3 regions of the Sphingomonas sp. SUN019 genome follow, and region 2 is predicted to be linked to each of the others. Evidence: predicted binding sites of a transcription regulator. Region 2 holds the regulator's gene; each other region holds the start of a gene.
The links. The regulator LexA, encoded in region 2, represses DNA repair genes until DNA is damaged. The targets are predictions, from matches to a motif close to GTTCCNCNCTTGTTCT.
Positions count from the first base shown of each region.

Region 1: M0208_RS06260 (ImuA family protein) is a predicted target of LexA. The motif match lies at 2,258-2,273, and genes of this name have one in related genera.
Region 3: M0208_RS02465 (PA0069 family radical SAM protein) is a predicted target of LexA. The motif match lies at 3,817-3,832, and genes of this name have one in related genera.

Region 1 covers NZ_CP096971.1:1,284,569-1,290,828, forward strand. The annotation lists gene M0208_RS06255 (DNA polymerase Y family protein) at 24-1,574, opposite strand; gene M0208_RS06260 (ImuA family protein) at 1,495-2,226, opposite strand; gene M0208_RS06265 (hypothetical protein) at 2,920-3,405, shown strand; gene M0208_RS06270 (GntR family transcriptional regulator) at 3,701-4,381, shown strand; gene M0208_RS06275 (LuxR C-terminal-related transcriptional regulator) at 4,459-4,929, shown strand; gene M0208_RS06280 (hypothetical protein) at 4,972-5,295, shown strand; gene M0208_RS06285 (hypothetical protein) at 5,327-5,749, shown strand; gene M0208_RS06290 (MarR family transcriptional regulator) at 6,093-6,260, shown strand, end outside.
Region 2 covers NZ_CP096971.1:3,568,252-3,574,511, reverse strand. The annotation lists gene M0208_RS17245 (aminopeptidase P family protein) at 1-2, opposite strand, end outside; gene M0208_RS17240 (molybdopterin molybdotransferase MoeA) at 228-1,409, shown strand; gene lexA (transcriptional repressor LexA) at 1,465-2,121, shown strand; partial or broken gene M0208_RS17230 (ComEC/Rec2 family competence protein) at 2,132-4,249, opposite strand; gene gltX (glutamate--tRNA ligase) at 4,279-5,700, shown strand; gene M0208_RS17220 (citrate synthase) at 5,753-6,260, shown strand, end outside.
Region 3 covers NZ_CP096971.1:495,190-501,449, reverse strand. The annotation lists gene dnaE (DNA polymerase III subunit alpha) at 1-2,543, shown strand, start outside; gene M0208_RS02465 (PA0069 family radical SAM protein) at 2,706-3,797, opposite strand; gene M0208_RS02460 (PilZ domain-containing protein) at 3,898-4,230, shown strand; gene moaB (molybdenum cofactor biosynthesis protein B) at 4,227-4,754, opposite strand; gene M0208_RS02450 (lytic transglycosylase domain-containing protein) at 4,905-6,260, opposite strand, start outside.

The sequences.
Region 1 (6,260 bases), 2.3 Mb from region 2:
TACACCCATCCGCAGTTGTCTCGTCACGCGAACGCACCGTGGACGAACCAGCGCATCGCGCCGGTCGCCGCATTTTCACCGTCGCCGAGCCGGAACAACCAGTAGCGGCCTCCGCTGATGGTCTCGACCTGGAAATAGTCGCGAACGGTATAGGGGCGGTCGATCTCGATCCCGGCGTCGCGCCACCATTCGCCGTACAGCCGCTCCGGGCCATCGGCCTGCGCGACGCGGAACCGTTTCCCGCGCCACACGAACATCGCAGGAGGATGGTCGGGCAGCATCGCAGTCACGTCGATCGCCTCGGGTGGGTTCAGCATCCGGCTCGGGCGTGGCAGATCGTCGTGCCATGTCGCGCCCCCGGGGACGCACAGTGCGGGCGCGCGCGCGATCGAGCGTTCGGGCATCGCGCTTGCCTGCGGGATCGTGCGGTACAGGCGGCCCTGACCGAACCGGTTGGCGAGTGCATCGACCAGCCCGGCGAGGTCGGGGCCGCGCTTGGCCACGCTTTCTAGACCTTCGCCCTGCAGGGCGCCCAGCGTCTCGACAAGCGGCGCGACGAGGGTCATCGCTTCGATGCCGAGGCCCGGATCAATCGTCTCGATCTTCGCGGCAAGCAGTTTGGCGAGGTGGGCGGCGTCGCGTGATGGCGCGGCGGTGCCGATCCGGATCGCCTGATTGTGCCCATCGACACGGTGGAAATAGCAGTCGAGACGCCGCGCGCCCTTGCTGATGCAAACGAGCTGCTCGGCGATGTCACTGGCCAGATCGGCGATCACCTGACCAAATGCTTCGGCGGTCACGAGCGGCTCCATGAACCCCCGTCGGCAGCACGGGAGGTACTCGGGAAAGATCGCCTCGATCGGCTCGGGGACGAACCCGAGCGCTTGGTCGAGGCGACGGTGAAGCGTCCGTCCGAACCGCTTGGCGAGCGGCGCGCGCGGGGTGCCGATCAGTTGCTCGATCCGTTCGAAGCCCAGCTTGCGCAGCCCATCGACCAAGCCGACGTCGACGCGAAGCGCCGCGATCGGCAGCAAGGCGATCGCCTTGCGGTGGTCGCCCGGCTCGATCGTAATCGGCCGCCCGGCCGGCACATGCCGCGCGACCGCGTGGGCGCAACCGGCCGTGTCCGCGACGGCAATCTGCACCGCAAGTCCGAACCCCGCGATCCGGCGATGCAGATCCTTGATCAGCGCGCGTTCGGTGTCGAACAGCGAGGCGCAGCCGGTTACGTCGAGCCAGAACCCGTCGGGCGGATCGGGCGCGACAATGGGTGCGTACCGCTGCCCGGCCCACAGCGCGAGTCGGCGCAGGCCGTCGAGATCAGCGGCGGGGTCGGCGTCGATCACGTCCAGTTCGCGGGTGAACGATCGCGCCTTGGTGATGGTCATGCCGGGCGCGATGCCGAGCGCCCGCGCCGCCGCGTCGGTGGTGGCGACGACGCGTCGGCCATGCTCGGCCAGCGCGGTCACCAGCGGCGCGGACGGCGCGCGCGCGTCAGGCGGCGGCTTGGCGGTCTTCCGCCGCAACCGGTCGGTCGACCAGTGCGGTAGATAGACCGATACGACCCTGCGCATCGCATCCCTCCACGATCCATTGCCGCGGCTCGCCGCCCCGCACGCGTTCGAGAGCGACCTGCCAGCGCGGCCGGCCGAGGCTCGGGATGCCGAGCGCTTCGCTCGGCGCGGCGGTGATGCGCCAGCGGGTGACCGCCGCCGTGCCTTCGGCCGCGACCTCGATCTTCGACGCGCGGCGGAAGACGAAGGCGGTGACACCCGATCCTTCCGCCGCCAGCTGGAGCCGTTTGGAGGCGGTGGTCGGATATTTGGTGACCTCGCCAACGACGCCGGCGATGCCGGCGTGCCGCAGGCATTCCTCCATCGCGAGCAGGACGCCCGAGTCGCTGCCCGCCTCGACGTGAATCACGCGGTCCGGATGAAGTCCGGCGAGATGCAGCGCCGGCGCGAACAGGTCGCGCCAGCGCAGGCACCAGAAGACGGGCCCCTCGGTGCGTGCGAGGATTCCAGCGAGAAAGATCGTCGCACTCGCATCGTCGGCCAGTTCGGGACTCCCTGCCACCTCGTGCAGAGCGCCCGTCGCAAGACCGCCGCCGGGGAGCCGCTGGTCGAGCATCTCGACTCCGAACGGAATGGCCGCACGATGCGTCTGCGGCCCCTCGACCACGGCGATGCGAGCGCGCAGTTCAGCGAGGATAGTGACATGGTGCATGGCATCGGACAGACTCAGGAACGGTTGATTCGTTCCTTTTTTGTTCCGAACGGCACATCGATGTCAATCCGATCATCGCGGCCCGTCGGACACCGAGAAGTCACCGCAAGGCGGAAACGGCGCGATTTCGGCGCAGCAATTATTTTTCGTCGGCAACGCCCGATTTTCGATCGACCTTTTTCGTTCTGTCTGTTGTCCTGCCGTCCTCGCCAATCGCAGCCTTGCCGATCTGGGTTTGGGTCGGCGGGATCATCCTGACCCGGCCGTCGCGTCATCCGGACCGGCGACCACCGTAGCTACCTTCAGTGCCCCGGCCAACCGCTTGCCGGGCCGTTTGCGATCACGGAGTGACGCGATGCCTCAGCCGTCCGCGAACAGCGGCATGCCAACTTTCAAGCGTTGAAGAAGACCAAAGGTGCGTGCGCGAGCGCAACGCCGCGCATATCACCTTCGCTATTTCCGCTATATTCGTCGCGAATATTAGAAATATCCACTAGCCGGAGTCGCCTTTGACGCCGCGAAATCGCCCAAACGGTGTTGAGATGTTGAACTTACTCGCACATTTCGGTGGCACGCGAAACGCCCGGCCATGTCGCGGTCAATTTGGCACCAATCATCGCTCCAACATTTGGTGACTTCCCTACTCTCTTCAGTGCGTCTTGTACGCTCGAAAGAATAGGATGGAGGTTGACCGTGCCACTCAATCCGCTCCCCGATCACGACCTCGACACGCTTCGTCAGGTCGTGACGATGCTCATCACCCGGTCCGGTAAGCGTCAACGCGACCTCGTACCGCGAGCGGGCCTCAGCAAGGATCAGATCTCGCGAGCATTGCGTGGCTCGCGCGGCATGACGTCCAGCGAGGCGCTGGCGTTGCTCGATGCGGCGGGCCTGCCTGCGCGCGGCGCACTAACGCTCGCACTTTACGGTCGGCAGGACCTGGCGAGCGAATGGGCATTGTCCGGCCTTGCAGCTTTCCTGGAAACATTCGTCAACGCGCTACCGGACGCACTCGATCAGGCGCTTGGCGGCAACAGCGACAGGATCGATCCTCGGTGGGGTCCGCAGGCCGCTCGATTCGTCGCACAGCGCGTGGCTCATCACATCACCGATCTGATCGAACGTGAGGAAAAGCTTGGCGACTTCGACCCGACAGGCCGTCGGCATGAACACGCCTAAATTTGGACGCAGCATCAGCGACAAAAGACGTCCTCGCGTATCCCGACTGCCGCCCTTTTCGACGTGGGCGGCTACACCTGAGATTACGCGGGTAAGTGATCAGTCCACCGCAAGTAGAAGCTGATTTAGCAAAAGTTCAGGGCTGCCAACCCATCGCAGCATCTCGCCCGTAGACGACCTTACGAGGTGGTCGAGGCGACCGTCCGTTCAGGAAAAGGATCAATTCGAAACCAATTGTGCTTGCGTGCCGCGGGGTTCTCGCGCCCATTAAGCTGCGCCGACAAACCTACCTGGGTTGGCGCGCGGCCGCCGCGCCGAGATCGGCGACAGTTCGGCATCAAAGGGCGATGCAATGACGCAGGGAGGCGGCACGAGCGAGGCGGTTTACGTGCGGCTGAAGGCCGCGCTCGTCGACGGAGCAATCGAGTCACATGCAAGGTTGGATATTGCGAAAATCGCTCACGAGTTCGAGGTGTCGCCGACACCCGTCCGAGAAGCGGCGATGCGATTGCTCGGCGAAGGACTGCTAGAATCTCACCCGCGCGGCGGCATGCGCCCGCTGCTGATCTCGGAAGTTCACCTGCGGGCCCTCCTCGAAGTACACGCCCGTCTCCTGCTGCTCGCGATCGATTGGGCACCACCGGAAACGATCGCCAACATCCAGGCACCCCAAGTCTGGGACGAGGATGGCGACTACGACGAATTGTTTGATGCCATCGCGCGAGCACCCGGGAATACCGAATTTGCTGCGATATTAAGTCGCCTCGGCGAGCGACTGGCAGCGTTCCGTCTCGTCGAACAGGAAATTTTTCCTGATGTCGCCGTTGAGATTGAGACGATGCGCGCCGCGATGACTTCCGGCTCTGCCGCGAGCTTGCGACGTTGCCTCAGAGCCTACCACCGCCGGCGCATGGCCCACGCCGCACAACTCGCCTGGCTAGCGGCACGCAAGCACATCGTGGCCTCAGACGAATGAGATCGGGCAGGTGGCGGTGCGCGCCTTGAACGCCCTTGTGTCTGTCATTGTGCGGTAATTCGCGCCAGATACCAGTCATGGACGATAGTCAGCTTCCACTCCTTGCCGAGCGCCATCGCAAAGTCCTCAGGCTCTACCGCGAGCGGTTCCGGCTAAAGGAGATCGCGCGCGAGTTGTCGCTGAGCGAGAATTCCGTGAACACCTACCTGACCGAGGCAGTTCAGATCCTTGGTGCGCCCGGGCGTCGCGCTGCCGCGGACGCTTTAGCCAGATTTGAAGACCCCTCTCGAAATTCGAGGTATCGACCTTCGGTACCTGAAATTCCTCCCGAACTGATCGTACCACCGGAACCGCAGAGACGGGATGACGCCGCCAAAAGCGACGGCTTTCTGCCGCTGCGCCCGATCGACGGGGCACCGAACAGCCTCCCGGCTCACGCCCGGCTGCTGTGGATTGTCGCGCTCTTGGTGACGCTGGTCGTCGGCGTCGCCATCGCGGTCGCGATCTACACGGTCTATGTGAAACCGATGGAGCGTCTGCTTCGGTGATCCCTCCGAATGGGCTGGAAAATCGTACCGAAGGGATCGTCGATGAAGACTAGCTTGAAGATCGCCCATCTGGCGGCACCGCGCCATCCGCTACGATCAATGGAGGATCAGATCGACCGCGCCATCGCCGACAATGCCAGCGTAACACTGGCGATGTTGGACGCGCGGGGACGCGCCGGACTTGCCGCAGCACAGGGGCACGGGCTGTTGAAGCGCAACTTGGACCTCGGCGTCCAGCTCGGACAGTTGCGCGGCGACACGGTGACGCTGCACGCGGACTGCCTTGAATTCTTGAAGACAAATGTCGACGCGGAAAGGATGTATGGCGATCAATGGGACTGTCCCAAGATGCCCGCTGGCGCGTGACTGCCACGAAGATGGGCCATCGATCCGGATGATGCCGACGCATGTAGTGGTCTTCTACTCGCTGCTTGCCACTGCGGTATCCACAGCATTCCTGATCGGGGGCCGACCCGAAAAGCAGGTCGCGGGGATGCTCCTTGCCGCGACCTGCTTCTCCAAACTCGTCGCATGGCAGCCGCTCGCGCACTTCGCGAACTTTGAGCCTGCGTTGTTTGCGACCGACGTCCTGCTGCTTGTCGGCTTGGGCCGGGTCGCGCTGCGTTCGGACAGGTACTGGCCGATATGGTTGACCGCATTGCATGCTTACTCGGTGATCGCCCATGTAGCACGCGCGCTCAACACGGATACGAATGTCACGGTCTATCTCGCGAACAGCGCGATGACCGCCGACCCTGGCCTTGTGCTGCTGACGGTCGGGTCATGGCGCCACTGGCGACGGCGGTCGCAAATGAGCTGAACCCGCCGACAATATTCTCCAAGTGGACCACCGTCAACTACCGATGCGGTATTGCAGCATCCACCCTCTTCACGACATTGCACGCCAGCGCTTCGCGGCACTCGATGCAAGCGCACTCTCTTCAGTGGAGGATGGACCGGTGGGCACACCCGCCAGCTGAAGCCAACATCGGAAACAGCGTAAGTCGCTCGTCTTGGCGATGTCTCGCCACGCCCGTGGGTCGGTAGATCGACCCGCCGATGCGCCAGTTCGGATTGCCGCCGAGTAAGGGCCATGCTTGCACCACCGCCGTAGCGACCGCGACAGCATCGGTGTCCTCGCTCGGTCAGCCGCGCGCGGTACGATGCGCGCCCTGTTCTCGCGCGCGAGACCGCCGAGTGTTTCCACGACCGTGACCCTCGATGACTCCAGAAATGGGCAGTTGTCCGATAATCTCCGCTCGCGCTTTCTTGCGGAGGCTGCTTTGGCGACCTGGATTCTTCGTCAGAGGCGCAAGCGCGAGGATGTGCTC
Region 2 (6,260 bases):
ATGGTCGTCCCCTTTTCCCCAAGCCTTACTAGCCGCCCGGAGCATGGTGACAAACGCCGACCGCCTGTGAATGTTGGAAATGTTCTGGCAAGGCTAAAGGCGATGCCGCGCGATCGCCCCCTTCCCGCCCGCCGCCGCCTGCCGCGATCCTTGCCGACGATCGTGAAAAACGCGCTATCGTCTCAACATTCTCAACATTCGCGCGTGGTTTGTCGCGCCGGACACTCGTGAGCCTGCTTCCCGTCGCGGAGGCGCAGGTGCGCCTGCTCGCCTCGGTCGCGCCGGTCGCGGCCGAAACCCTCCCGATCGGTGCGGCGCTCGGGCGATGGGCGGCCGAACCGGTGATCGCCGCGCGGACGCAGCCCGCCGCGGACCTGTCGGCGATGGACGGTTACGCCATCCGCTTCGCCGATCTGCCCGGACCGTGGCGAGTCATCGGGGAAAGCGCGGCGGGGCGGCCGTTCGACGGCACGATCGGAGCCGGTGAGGCCGCACGCATCTTCACCGGCGCGGCGATGCCGAAGGGCGCGGATACGGTGATGGTGCAAGAGGAAGCCGGGCGCGATGGCGATCGTCTGACGCTGGACGGCGAAGGACCGCTCGCGCTCGGCCGCAACACGCGTCGGCGCGGACTCGACTTTTCCGCAGGCGACGTGCTGATCGAAGCGGGTGCGCGACTGACCGCCGCCCGGTTGGCGGTGGCGGCGACTGGTGGCGTCGGCGCCGTCACGGTCCGCCGCCCCGTCCGCGTGGCGATCGCGGCAACCGGAGACGAACTCGTCGAACCCGGCACCCCCGCGTCCGACACCGCGCTCCCCGAATCCAACCGGCTGCTGTTGCGATCGTTGCTCGCAGATTCGCCGGTCGAGATCGTCGACCTCGGTATCCTGCCCGATCGGCTCGACGCCCTGACCGAGGCGTTTCGCGACGTTCAGGCTGACCTGCTCGTCACCACAGGCGGCGCGTCGGTCGGCGACCATGATCTGGTCCGCCCCGCGCTGGAAGCGGCGGGCGCGCAGATCGATTTCTGGCGCATCGCGCTGCGCCCGGGCAAGCCGATGATGGCCGGACGGCGCGGTCAGATGCTGGTGCTCGGGCTTCCCGGTAACCCGGTGTCGGCGTTCGTCACCGCGATCCTGTTCGTCAAACCCGTCGTCGCCGCGCTGGCGGGCGCACACAACCCGCTGCCGCGCACGACCCGCGCGATCCTCGGCGAAGACCTGCCCGCGAACGGCCCGCGCACCGATTATATGCGCGCCGCGTTGACCGATGGCCGGGTCAGCGTTTCGGGCATTCAGGACAGCTCGATGCTGCTCACGCTGGCGCGCTCCGACTGCCTGGTGATCCGCGAACCGCACGCGCCACCAGCGGCGGCTGGCGAATCGGCGGAAATCCTCATGATCGCTTGACGGCAAGCAAAGTGTTCCATATTGGTTCCGCGTCTGTTCGCCGGAGGAACCCGCGATGCTTACCAAGAAGCAGCATGAGCTGATCTGTTTCATCAACGATCGGCTCGCCGACAGTGGCGTGTCACCTTCGTTCGAGGAAATGAAGGACGCGCTGGACCTGAAGTCCAAGTCCGGCGTCCACCGTCTGATCAGCGCGCTGGAAGAACGTGGCTTCCTCCGCCGCCTGCCGAACCGCGCGCGGGCGCTCGAAGTGCTGAAGATGCCCGAGCGCGCCGAGCCGAAGCGGGCGGCCCCGCCGCCGCGCCGCGCCGCGCCCGAACCCGCCAACGACATCATCGAAATTCCGCTGCACGGCCGGATCGCCGCGGGCGTCCCGATCGAGGCGTTCGAGGGATCGACCATGCTGCCCGTTCCCGCCGCCCTGCTCGGCGCCGGCGAACATTTCGCACTGGAAGTGTCGGGCGATTCGATGGTCGAGGCGGGCATCCTCGATGGCGACTACGCGCTGATCCGACGGCAGGACGTCGCCCGTGACGGCGAGATCGTCGTGGCGCTGATCGAGGATCACGAAGCGACGCTCAAATATTTCCGTCGCGAAGGCGCGATGATCCGGCTCGATCCCGCCAACCGCGCCTACGATCCGCAGCGTTATCCCCCCTCGCACGTCCGCGTGCAGGGTAAGCTGTCGGGGCTGCTGCGCCGCTACGATTGATTGCGGCCAGCGTCCACGGATGCTGGTCGCCTGCGCGGTGGACGGTGGTGATGCGGCCGTTCGCCAGCGTGACCGCGATCCCGCCGGTCTGCGCCAGCGTCGGCCGGTCGAGCTTCAGCCAGCGCGGCGTGCAGGTGCGCGGCAGGCGGCGTTCGCTGATCACGATATCCGCCGCGCGGCACGCCGCGACCAGTTCGGCGACCGGCACCAGATAAGCGCTGCGCGTCGCCACGATCCGCCACCGCCGCCCGCCCGCCTCGCGCGTCGCGATGCACAGGTCACGGCTGCAGCGCGCCTCGCGTTGTTCCGCCAGCAACAACGGCTCGCCATCGGCCCCGCCGTTCTCGGCCAGCATCGCCTTCGTATAGTCCCCCGCCCGATCCCGCAGCATCGCCACCGCACCGCTGCCCGTCCGCAACGCGACGTGCCGCCCGTCCCCGGTCACCAGCAGATCGGGCGCAGGCGTCATCATTGCCCACACCGCCCCGGCCGCCAACGGCCCCAGCCCGAGCCGCCGCCATTTCGTCCGCCACAATGCGAGCCACAGCCCGCCAGCGACCATCAATCCGTAGGCTTCGCCGGGCATGGCAGGCAACGCCGCGACCGACCCCGGCGCCGCGGCGACGGTGTGGGCGATCCACAGCAACAGCGCCAGCGCTTGACCGGTCAGCCACCACAGTGGCGCGCCCAGCCCGACCGTATCAAGCAGCAACGCCCCCGCCTCCAGCGGCATCACCACGAACGTCGTCAGCGGGATCGCGACGATATTGGCGACCGCGCCGTAAATGCCCGCCTTGTGGAAATGAAACACCGCGATCGGCATTAGCGCGAGTTCGACCGCCAATCCGGTCATCAGCAACGACGCAAGTCCACGCACCGCCCAGCGCACCCACCCGTCATCCCGCGCCATGAACCATTCTCGCACGCGCGGATGTTCGTGCAGCGCTACGATCGCGGTCACCGCGGCGAACGACAGCTGGAAACTTGGTCCTGCCAGCGATTCCGGCCACAATAGCAGCACAATCACCGCCCCCGCCGCGACGAGCCGCAGCGTCACCGCCTCGCGCCCGATCGCCATCGCGGTAAGCACCAGCAAGGCCGCGACGCACGACCGGATCGTCGGCACCTGGCTGCCCGTCAGCAAGGTATAGCCGACCGCCACCACCGCCGCGACGCCCGCCGCGATCAACGGCACACGGCCCGTCAGCGCCAGCCACGGGCTGAGCGCCAGCAGCCGCGACGCGAGCAGCATCGTCAAACCGACCGCCGCGGTGATGTGCAACCCGCTCACCGACAGCAGATGCGCCAGCCCCGACCGCCGCATCGCCTCCGCATCGTCATCGCTGATCGCACCGGTATCGCCGGTCGCCAGCGCCGCCGCTATACCACCCGCGCTCCCCTCAAGGCGAACGTGAATATGCCGCGACAGCCGCGCGCGCAGCCCTTCCTCGCCCGCGCCGCCGCTAACGATCTCGACTGGCGCGAACCCCCGCCCGGTCGCGCCGATCCCGGCGAACCACGCCACGCGCGCAAAGTCATAAGCGCCCGGCACCGCCGCCGATGGCGGCGGCATCAGCCGCGATCGCAGCCGGACGACTGCGCCTTCGGTCAGCCCCGCCGGCGCATCGGCGGTCGCAACGTTGACCCGCAGCCGCGTCGGCGCGGGATCGGGCGTCCGGTCGATCCACCGCGTCGGCGCGAGCCGCAGCCGCACCAGATCGCGCGCCGGAAGCGCGTCGAGCTGCTCCACTCGCGCCTCGAACTGGACGATCGTCGGTCGCTCCAGGACCGGCGCGCGCACGCGTTCGGCCCGCCACCACACCAGCGACAGCCCGAGCGCGACCGCCAGCGCGCCGATCGCCACGCTGCGGCCCGCTCGGCCACTCCTGCCAAGAGCCACAGCAATCGCGGCGACGGCCAGCGCCGCCAGAACTGCCGCGGTCCACAGCGCCGGATCGGGCAGCACGAACCACGCCGCCACGCCCGCGCCGATCGCCACCGGCAGCCAAAGGAACAGCTGATCGCGCTCCGCCTCAAGCCAACGCTCGACCGCGTCACGCGCCCCGCCGACCGCGGTTTGAAGCGGCCGGAAGCGCGTGCTAGGGGCATTCGCGGCCTTGGTCGCCATCTCGTTTCACAGCCTGGGAGCAAGCGCGCTTGAGCGCAACCATCGATACCGCGGCACCGCCGCGCGACCGAAACGTCGTCACGCGCTTCGCGCCATCGCCTACGGGATTCCTGCATCTCGGCGGCGCGCGCACCGCGTTGTTCAACCTGTTGTTCGCGAGAGCCCACGGCGGGAAATTCCTGCTTCGGATCGAGGATACCGACCGCGCGCGCTCCACCCAGCCCGCGATCGACGCGATCCTGTCGGGGATGACGTGGCTCGGGCTCGACTGGGACGGCGACGCCGTGTTCCAGGCGACCCGCGCGGAGCGTCACGCCGAGGTCGCGCACCAAATGCTCAATAGCGGCCACGCCTATCGTTGCTATCTGACGCCCGACGAGCTTGCCGCGATGCGCGCCGCAGCGGAGGCGGCGAAGAAGCCGCTGCGCATCCGTAGCCCGTGGCGCGACCGAACCGACTGGCCGGACGACAAGCCCTATGTCGTGCGCTTGAAGGCCCCGACCGAGGGCGCGACGACGATCCCCGACCTGGTCCAGGGCGACGTGACGGTTCAGAACGTGGAGATCGACGACCTCGTCCTGCTGCGGTCGGACGGCACGCCGGTCTATATGCTCGCGGTGGTGGTCGACGATCACGACATGGGCGTCACCCACGTCATCCGCGGCGACGATCATCTCAACAACGCGTTCCGCCAGCTACCGATCTATCGCGCGATGGGCTGGCCCGAACCCGCCTATGCGCACATCCCGCTGATCCACGGATCGGACGGCGCGAAGCTGTCGAAGAGGCACGGCGCGGTCGGGATCGAGGCGTATCGCGACGAACTCGGCATCCTGCCCGAAGCGATGGGCAATTACCTGCTCCGGCTCGGCTGGGGCCACGGCGACGATGAAATCATCGACCGCGATCAGGCAGTCGAATGGTTCGACCTGGCGGGCGTCGGCAAATCGCCGTCACGCTTCGACCTGAAGAAACTGGAGAACCTGAACGGCCATTACATCCGCGCCGCCGACGATGCGCGACTGACCGGACTGGTCGCCGAAAAATTCGGTTTCGAGGATGCGGCACGGCGCGACCTGCTTACGCAGGCGATGCCGTCGCTGAAGGCGCGCGCGGCAAATCTGAACGAACTGGCCGCCGGGTCGGCGTTCCTGTTCGCCACCCGCCCGCTGCAGATCGACGAAGCCGCCGCGCCGTTGCTCCAGGATGGCGCATCTGCGCTGCTCACCCGGCTCCACGCCGCGCTTGACGCAGTGCACAACTGGGATACGGAGACGCTCGAAGATGCGGTACGCCGCGTGGCCGAGGATGCGGGCGTAAAGCTCGGTCAGGTCGCGCAGCCGCTCCGTGTCGCACTCACCGGCCGCAAGACGTCGCCGGGCATTTTCGACGTGCTGGTCCTGCTGGGCCGCGACGAAAGCCTGGCGCGCATTGCGGACCACGCCGTCTGACGAGCCTTGACTGGCACCGTCGCAATCGAACGATAAGGGAAGGACGCCCTCCATGACCGATACCGCCAAGCTGTCCATCGCCGGTAGCGACCACGATTATCCGGTGATGTCCGGCACGGTCGGCCCCGACGTCGTCGACATTCGCAAACTCTATGCGCAGACGGGCGCGTTCACCTACGATCCCGGTTTCACCTCCACCGCCAGCTGCCAGTCGAAACTGACCTATATCGACGGCGACGAGGGCGTTTTGCTGCATCGCGGCTATGCGATCGGCGATTTGGCCGAAAATTCGACCTTCATGGAGGTCGCATACCTGCTGCTGAACGACGAGCTGCCGAAAAAGGGCGAGCTGGAACAGTTCGAAACGACGATCACACGCCACACGATGCTGCACGAACAGCTGGCGATGTTTTACCGCGGGTTCCGTCGCGATGCACATCCGATGGCGATCATGTGTGGCGTCGTCGGGGCGCTCAGCGCGTTCTATCACGATTCGACCGACATCCATGATCCGACGCAGCGCATGATCGCGTCGCACCGGCTGATCGCGAAGATGCCGA
Region 3 (6,260 bases), 3.1 Mb from region 2:
AGGGCGACTGGCGCGCCGAGTATCGCGCGCGGCTCGATTTCGAACTCGACGTCATCATTCAGATGGGATTCCCCGGTTATTTCCTGATCGTCGCCGATTTCATCAAATGGGCGAAGGATCACGACATTCCGGTCGGGCCGGGGCGCGGTTCCGGCGCGGGGTCGGTCGTCGCCTGGTCGCTGACGATCACCGATCTCGATCCGATGAAGCTTGGCCTGCTGTTCGAACGCTTCCTCAATCCCGAACGCGTATCGATGCCCGATTTCGACATCGATTTCTGCGAAACCCGCCGCGGCGAGGTCATCCGCTACGTGCAGGAAAAATACGGCCGCGATCAGGTCGCGCAGATCATCACCTTCGGAAAGCTGAAGGCGCGTGCGGTGTTGAAGGACACCGGCCGCGTGCTGCAGATGAGCTATGGGCAGGTCGACCGGCTCGCCAAGCTGGTTCCCAACCACCCGACCGATCCATGGACGCTGGATCGCGCGCTGAACGGCGTCGGCGAACTGGCGAAGGAATACGCCAATGACAATGGGGTACGGCGGCTTCTTGACCTCGCGATGAAACTGGAGGGGTTGCCGCGGCATTCCTCCACCCATGCCGCGGGCGTCGTGATCGGCGATCGTCCGCTGGCGCAACTCGTCCCGCTTTATCGCGATCCGCGCTCCGACATGCCTGTCACGCAATTCGACATGAAATATGTCGAGGGCGCCGGGTTGGTGAAGTTCGACTTCCTCGGTCTGAAGACGTTGTCAGTGCTGAAAAAGGCGGTGCAACTGCTGGCGAAGCGGGGGGTTTCGATCGATCTCGATGCGCTCGCATGGGACGATCCCGCGGTGTACGCTTTGCTCCAGCGTGGCGACACGGTCGGCGTATTTCAGCTTGAATCGGAAGGGATGCGGCGCACGCTGTCGGCGGTGAAGCCGTCCAATTTCGGTGACATCATCGCGCTGGTATCGCTCTACCGGCCAGGGCCGATGGACAATATTCCGATGTTCGGCCGTCGCAAGAATGGCGCGGAAGATATTGAATACCCTCATGCTCTGCTCGAACCGATCCTGAACGAGACCTACGGCATCTTCGTCTATCAGGAACAGGTGATGCAGGCCGCGCAGATCCTGGCGGGCTTCTCGCTCGGCGGCGCCGACCTGCTCCGCCGCGCGATGGGCAAGAAGGTGAAGGCCGAAATGGACGCGCAGCGCGCCGGCTTCGTCGAGGGCTGCGCGACGACCAACAACATCCCGAAGGCCAAGGCCAACGAACTCTTCGATCTGATCGACAAGTTCGCGGGTTACGGCTTCAACAAGAGCCACGCCGCGGCCTATGCCCTGCTCGCCTATCAAACCGCATGGCTGAAGGCGCATCATCCGGCCGAATTCTTCGCAGCCTCGATGTGCTACGACCTGCATCTGACGGATAAGCTGGCGATTTTCTGCGACGATATGCGGCGGCTCGGCGTCAAATGCCTGCCGCCCGACATCAACCGCAGCCAGGCCGAATTCGACGTCGAACCGCATGAGGACGGCCTCGCGGTGCGCTACGCGCTGGCCGCGCTGAAATCGGTCGGGGAGGGGGCAATGGAGAAACTCGTGCTCGAACGCGAAGCGTCGGGCGCGTTCGCCAGCCTCGACGACCTCGCGCACCGCGTCGATCCGCGGCTGATCAACAAGCGCCAGCTCGAAACGCTCGCCGCCGCGGGCGCGTTCGACGCGCTCAGCGCCAATCGCGCGGCGGTGTTCGCAGTCGCCGAAACAATGCTCGCGGTCGCTGCGCGGGCGCATGACGCGAAGACCAGCGGACAGGGCGGCCTGTTCGGCGAAGCGACCGGCGCGGGTGATTCGATCAAGCTGTCGACCTCCACACGCTGGACCGTCGCCGAGCGGATGGAGCAGGAAAAGGAGGCGTACGGCTTCTATTTCTCCGCGCACCCCGTCGACCGCCACGCGCATCTCGCCAAAGCGCACGGCGCGCGGCAGTTCGGCGCGCTCGCCGCGCTCGCCATCCCCGACGACGGGACGCGCGCAGGCGCGACGATGGCGGTGCTGGTCGAAGACGCGCGCTGGCGCACCTCCGCGCGCGGGAAACGCTATATGATGGCCACGCTCAGCGACCAGAGCGGCCAGTTCGTCGCGACCTGCTTCGACGACGCCGTCGCCAACGATCTGGAGGAAGCCGCGAAGGCCGGCGGCTGCGGCCTCGCCACGGTCGAACTCGACCGCCGCCCCGGTGAGGAACAGCCCCGCGTGACCGTAAAGCGCATCCAGCCCTTCGAGGGATTGGCGTCGAACGCGCGCTTCACGGTGGAGATCGCGGTGTCCGAGGGCTTCGACGTCACGTCGCTGGCCTATGTGCTCGCCGACCATCGCGGCGCGCGCGGCGAGGTGCGGCTGCTGACGCCGCTGCCTGACGGTGGGATAGCGACGCTGCTGATAGGCCGCGATTTCCTGCTCGACGCCGAACTGGTGACGCATATCGAGCATCTGCCGGGGGTGACCGCGGTCGCGATGAAGGCATCGGAGGCAAGGCTGGCACTCGTGGGCTGAGGCTACATCGTTATTCAGACAGTGTCGCTCCTCCCCGGAACGGGGAGGTGGCAGCCCGAAAGGCTGACGGAGGGGCAGCGACAAAGGCCAGCATTGCTTGGCTGCCCCTCCACCATCGCCTTCGGCGACGGTCCCCCTCCCCGTGCCGGGGAGGATTGGCTCTCAAAACAACTCCCCCTGATCCCCCCGCGGCGGGCGGAAAAGGTCGGTCCGCAACCGCATTTTCTCCCGGTTACGGTCGATCCCGCTCCGCTTCCGCGCGATCAGGAACCGCGCCCGCAGCAACTCCCCCCACGGCCCTTGCCCGCGCATCCGCGTGAAGAACCCCGGATCATTGTCGCGCTCGCCCCCGCGCAGCGACTGGATCGTCGCCATGACCTTCCCCGCGCGATCGGGAAAATGTTCGTCGAGCCATGCACGGAACAACGGCGCGACTTCCCACGGCAGGCGCACCGGGATGAACGACACCCCCAGCGCGCCCGCCTCGGCCGCGCGCGCGACGATCGCCTCCACCTCATGATCAGTGATCGCCGGGATCACCGGGGCCATGTTCACATAAATCGGGATGCCCGCGTCGCTCAGCCGCCGCACCGCAGTCAGCCGCCGTTCGGGATGCGGCGCGCGCGGCTCGATCGTCATCGCGATGCGCGAGTCGAGCGACGTGACCGAGATCGCCACCGCCACCAGCCCCTTCGCCGCCATGGGGCCGAGCAGATCGATGTCGCGCACCACGCGATCGGATTTGGTGGTGATGACGAGCGGATGATCGCATTCCGCCAGCACCTCGATCACCCCGCGCGTCACGCGCCACTCACGCTCGATCGGCTGATACGGATCGGTATTCGTCCCCATCGCGATCGGCCCGCACGTGTAGGACGGCTTCGACAATTCGGCGCGGAGCAACGCCGCCGCATCGGGTTTGGCGAACAGCTTGGTCTCGAAATCCAGCCCCGGCGACAGATCGTGGAACGCGTGGGTCGGCCGCGCGAAGCAATAGATGCAGCCATGCTCACAGCCGCGATACGGATTGATCGAGCGATCGAACGGCAGGTCGGGGGATACGTTGCGGCTGATGATCGTCTTCGGCCGCTCGACCGTCACGCTGGTCCGCAGCGGCGGCGGCGCGCCGTCGATTTCGTCGCGCGCATCGAGCCAGTCACCGTCCGCCTCGGTCTGCGGCAGATTGAAACGCGCGCTCTCACGATTGATCGTTGCGCCGCGACTCGGGCGGGGACTCGGGCGGGCGTTGGCCATGCACCACTATATTCCAGTCGGAACATAAAAGGAACAACGACGCGCCGGCGTTAACCCTTTGGTGTACGAATCGCGCTATAACGCCTTTAGAAGAGGGCCAATGGCGACACGATCGAGCCAGTTCAACTGCGTCGAGCCCGCACGGATCGAGCGACGGGAGACTCGTCGCCTGAGCGTTCACGTGAGTCGCGCCACCACGCGCCGCCACGGCGAGGTCGCGAACGAAGCCACGTTGCACGACCTGTCGATCTACGGTTGCCGCATGACGCTCGACAGTCAGCAAAGCGCCGGTGAGCGGCTATGGATTCGTTTCGACGGCGGCCTGCCGGTCGCGGCGACAGTCGTGTGGTGCAACGGGGGTCTCGCCGGCTGCCGCTTCGACGAACCGATCGAGCGCAGCGTGCTGCGCAAGCTGACGATCGGCGTCTGCTAACGCTCCAGCAGCCGCGGCATCAGTTCGACGAAATTGCACGGCCGGTGGCGGCTATCGAGCTGATCGCGGAATATCCCGTCCCACGCATCCTTCACCGCGCCGGTCGATCCGGGCAACGCGAAGATATACGTGCCCCGCGCGACACAAGCGCAGGCGCGCGACTGGACCGTCGACGTGCCGATCGTTTGGAATGACAGCCAGCGGAACAGTTCGCCGAACCCGGGGATCATCTTGTCGGCGACCCGCTCAATGGACTCGGGCGTCACATCGCGCCCGGTAACGCCCGTCCCGCCGGTGGTGATGATGCAATCGACCGCCGGATCGTCGATCCAGCGATGGAGTTGTGCGACTATATCGTCGGCATCGTCCTTCAGGATCAGCCGCTCGGCCAGCTCATGCCCCGCGTCGGTCAGCCGTGCGATCAGCGTGTCGCCGGATCGGTCCTCGGCGAGACCGCGCGTATCGGAGACGGTCAGCACCGCGATGCGGACGGGCTTGAAGGGCAGGGTGTCGTCGATCGGCATGGCGATCGCCTACCATCTATCTCCACCCCGGCGAAAGCCGGGGTCCAGTTTCAACGAATCTTGTGATCGAGATTCGGACCCAGCCAACTGAATACCGTGCAACTGGACCCCGGCGTTCGCCGGGGAGGTGTTCCGCCTCCAGGTTTCGACTTATCGCGCCAGCGTGACCCCGCCGGTCTCGCCCGCGATGCTCGCGGTCGCGGTCCGCGGGGCTTGCGCGTTCAGCCGCACCGCACTCGCCCCCGGCAGCCCCGGAAAGCGCGGCCACATCCCCTGCGCCAGCGCGGTGCGGCTGGCCGAGGCGGGCTTGCCGCCTTGCGATTCGTACATCCAGTAATTGCGCAGCACCGTCGTCACATACCCACGCGTCTCCCAATACGGGATGCTCTCGATATACAGTAACGGATCGCCGTTATCGCGGACCTGCGCGTTCCAGTCCTGCACCGGCTTCGGCCCGGCGTTATACGCTGCGATCACCTTCGGCAGCAGGCCTTGCGTTAACCCCATGTCGCGCAGCCGCTCGATATGCCGCTGCCCGATGTCGATGTTGGTCGACGGCTTGGTCAGCGCGATCTTGTCGACACTGATGCCGCGCTCGCGCATGTAATCGGTCGCCGCGGCGGGCATGATCTGCATCAGGCCGTAGGCGCCCGCGGGGCTCACCACTTTGTTGCGGAACCCGCTCTCCTGCAGCGTGTGCGCATAGACCAACGCCTTGTCGATCCGCCACCCGCTGTCGGGCGTCCAGTTCGGCATCGGATAGCGCGCCTCGGCGGTCGCGGTTACGCCCTGTGGGCAATTGTGCGCCAGCCATACGACGCTAGCTGGCAGGTCCATCTGCTCGGTCACGCGGACCAGGCTGGCGAATTCGCCCGGGTTGCCGATCCGCGCCTGCTGGCGGATGACCTGATCGGCCTCGTCGCTCTCACCGATCTCGACCAGCGCGGCGGCGACGCGGACGTTGGGGCGTTTTTCCAGCGTCGCCCAGTCGGCAGTCACCTGCTGCGGCGATTCCTTGGCGGATTTCATGCCCAGCGCCTGCCGCGAAAGCTGTCCGTAGAACGCCTCGCGGTACTGCGCCGCGTTCTTCAACCGCGCCTCGACCCGGTCGGGACGGCCGCACGCCATGTCGGCGCGTCCGGCCCAGTACAGCCCGGCGGCGCGCATATCGGTATCGGTCGCGCGCGCCGCGACGCCTTCAAAGCCCGCACCCGCCGCCGCGCAGTCATTCTGCCGCCACGCCGACAAGGCCGACGTCCAGCGCCCGGTGATCGCCCACTCGCCGCCGCCGTTCGCAGCTTGGTCGCCAACCCGGCGCGCATCGCCGTCCATCCCTTGCAGGAAATAGATCCACGCGACCTTCGCCTGCCATTCCGTCTGGGCTTCCAATGAAAGACCGCCGGTGCCGGTCAGCAAGGCCTCAGCCTCGCGGCCCATATCGGCCTTGACGTAGGGCGTCATCCGGTTGGCCAGATCGGCCGCGATCATGTCGCTTTTCACGCTCTT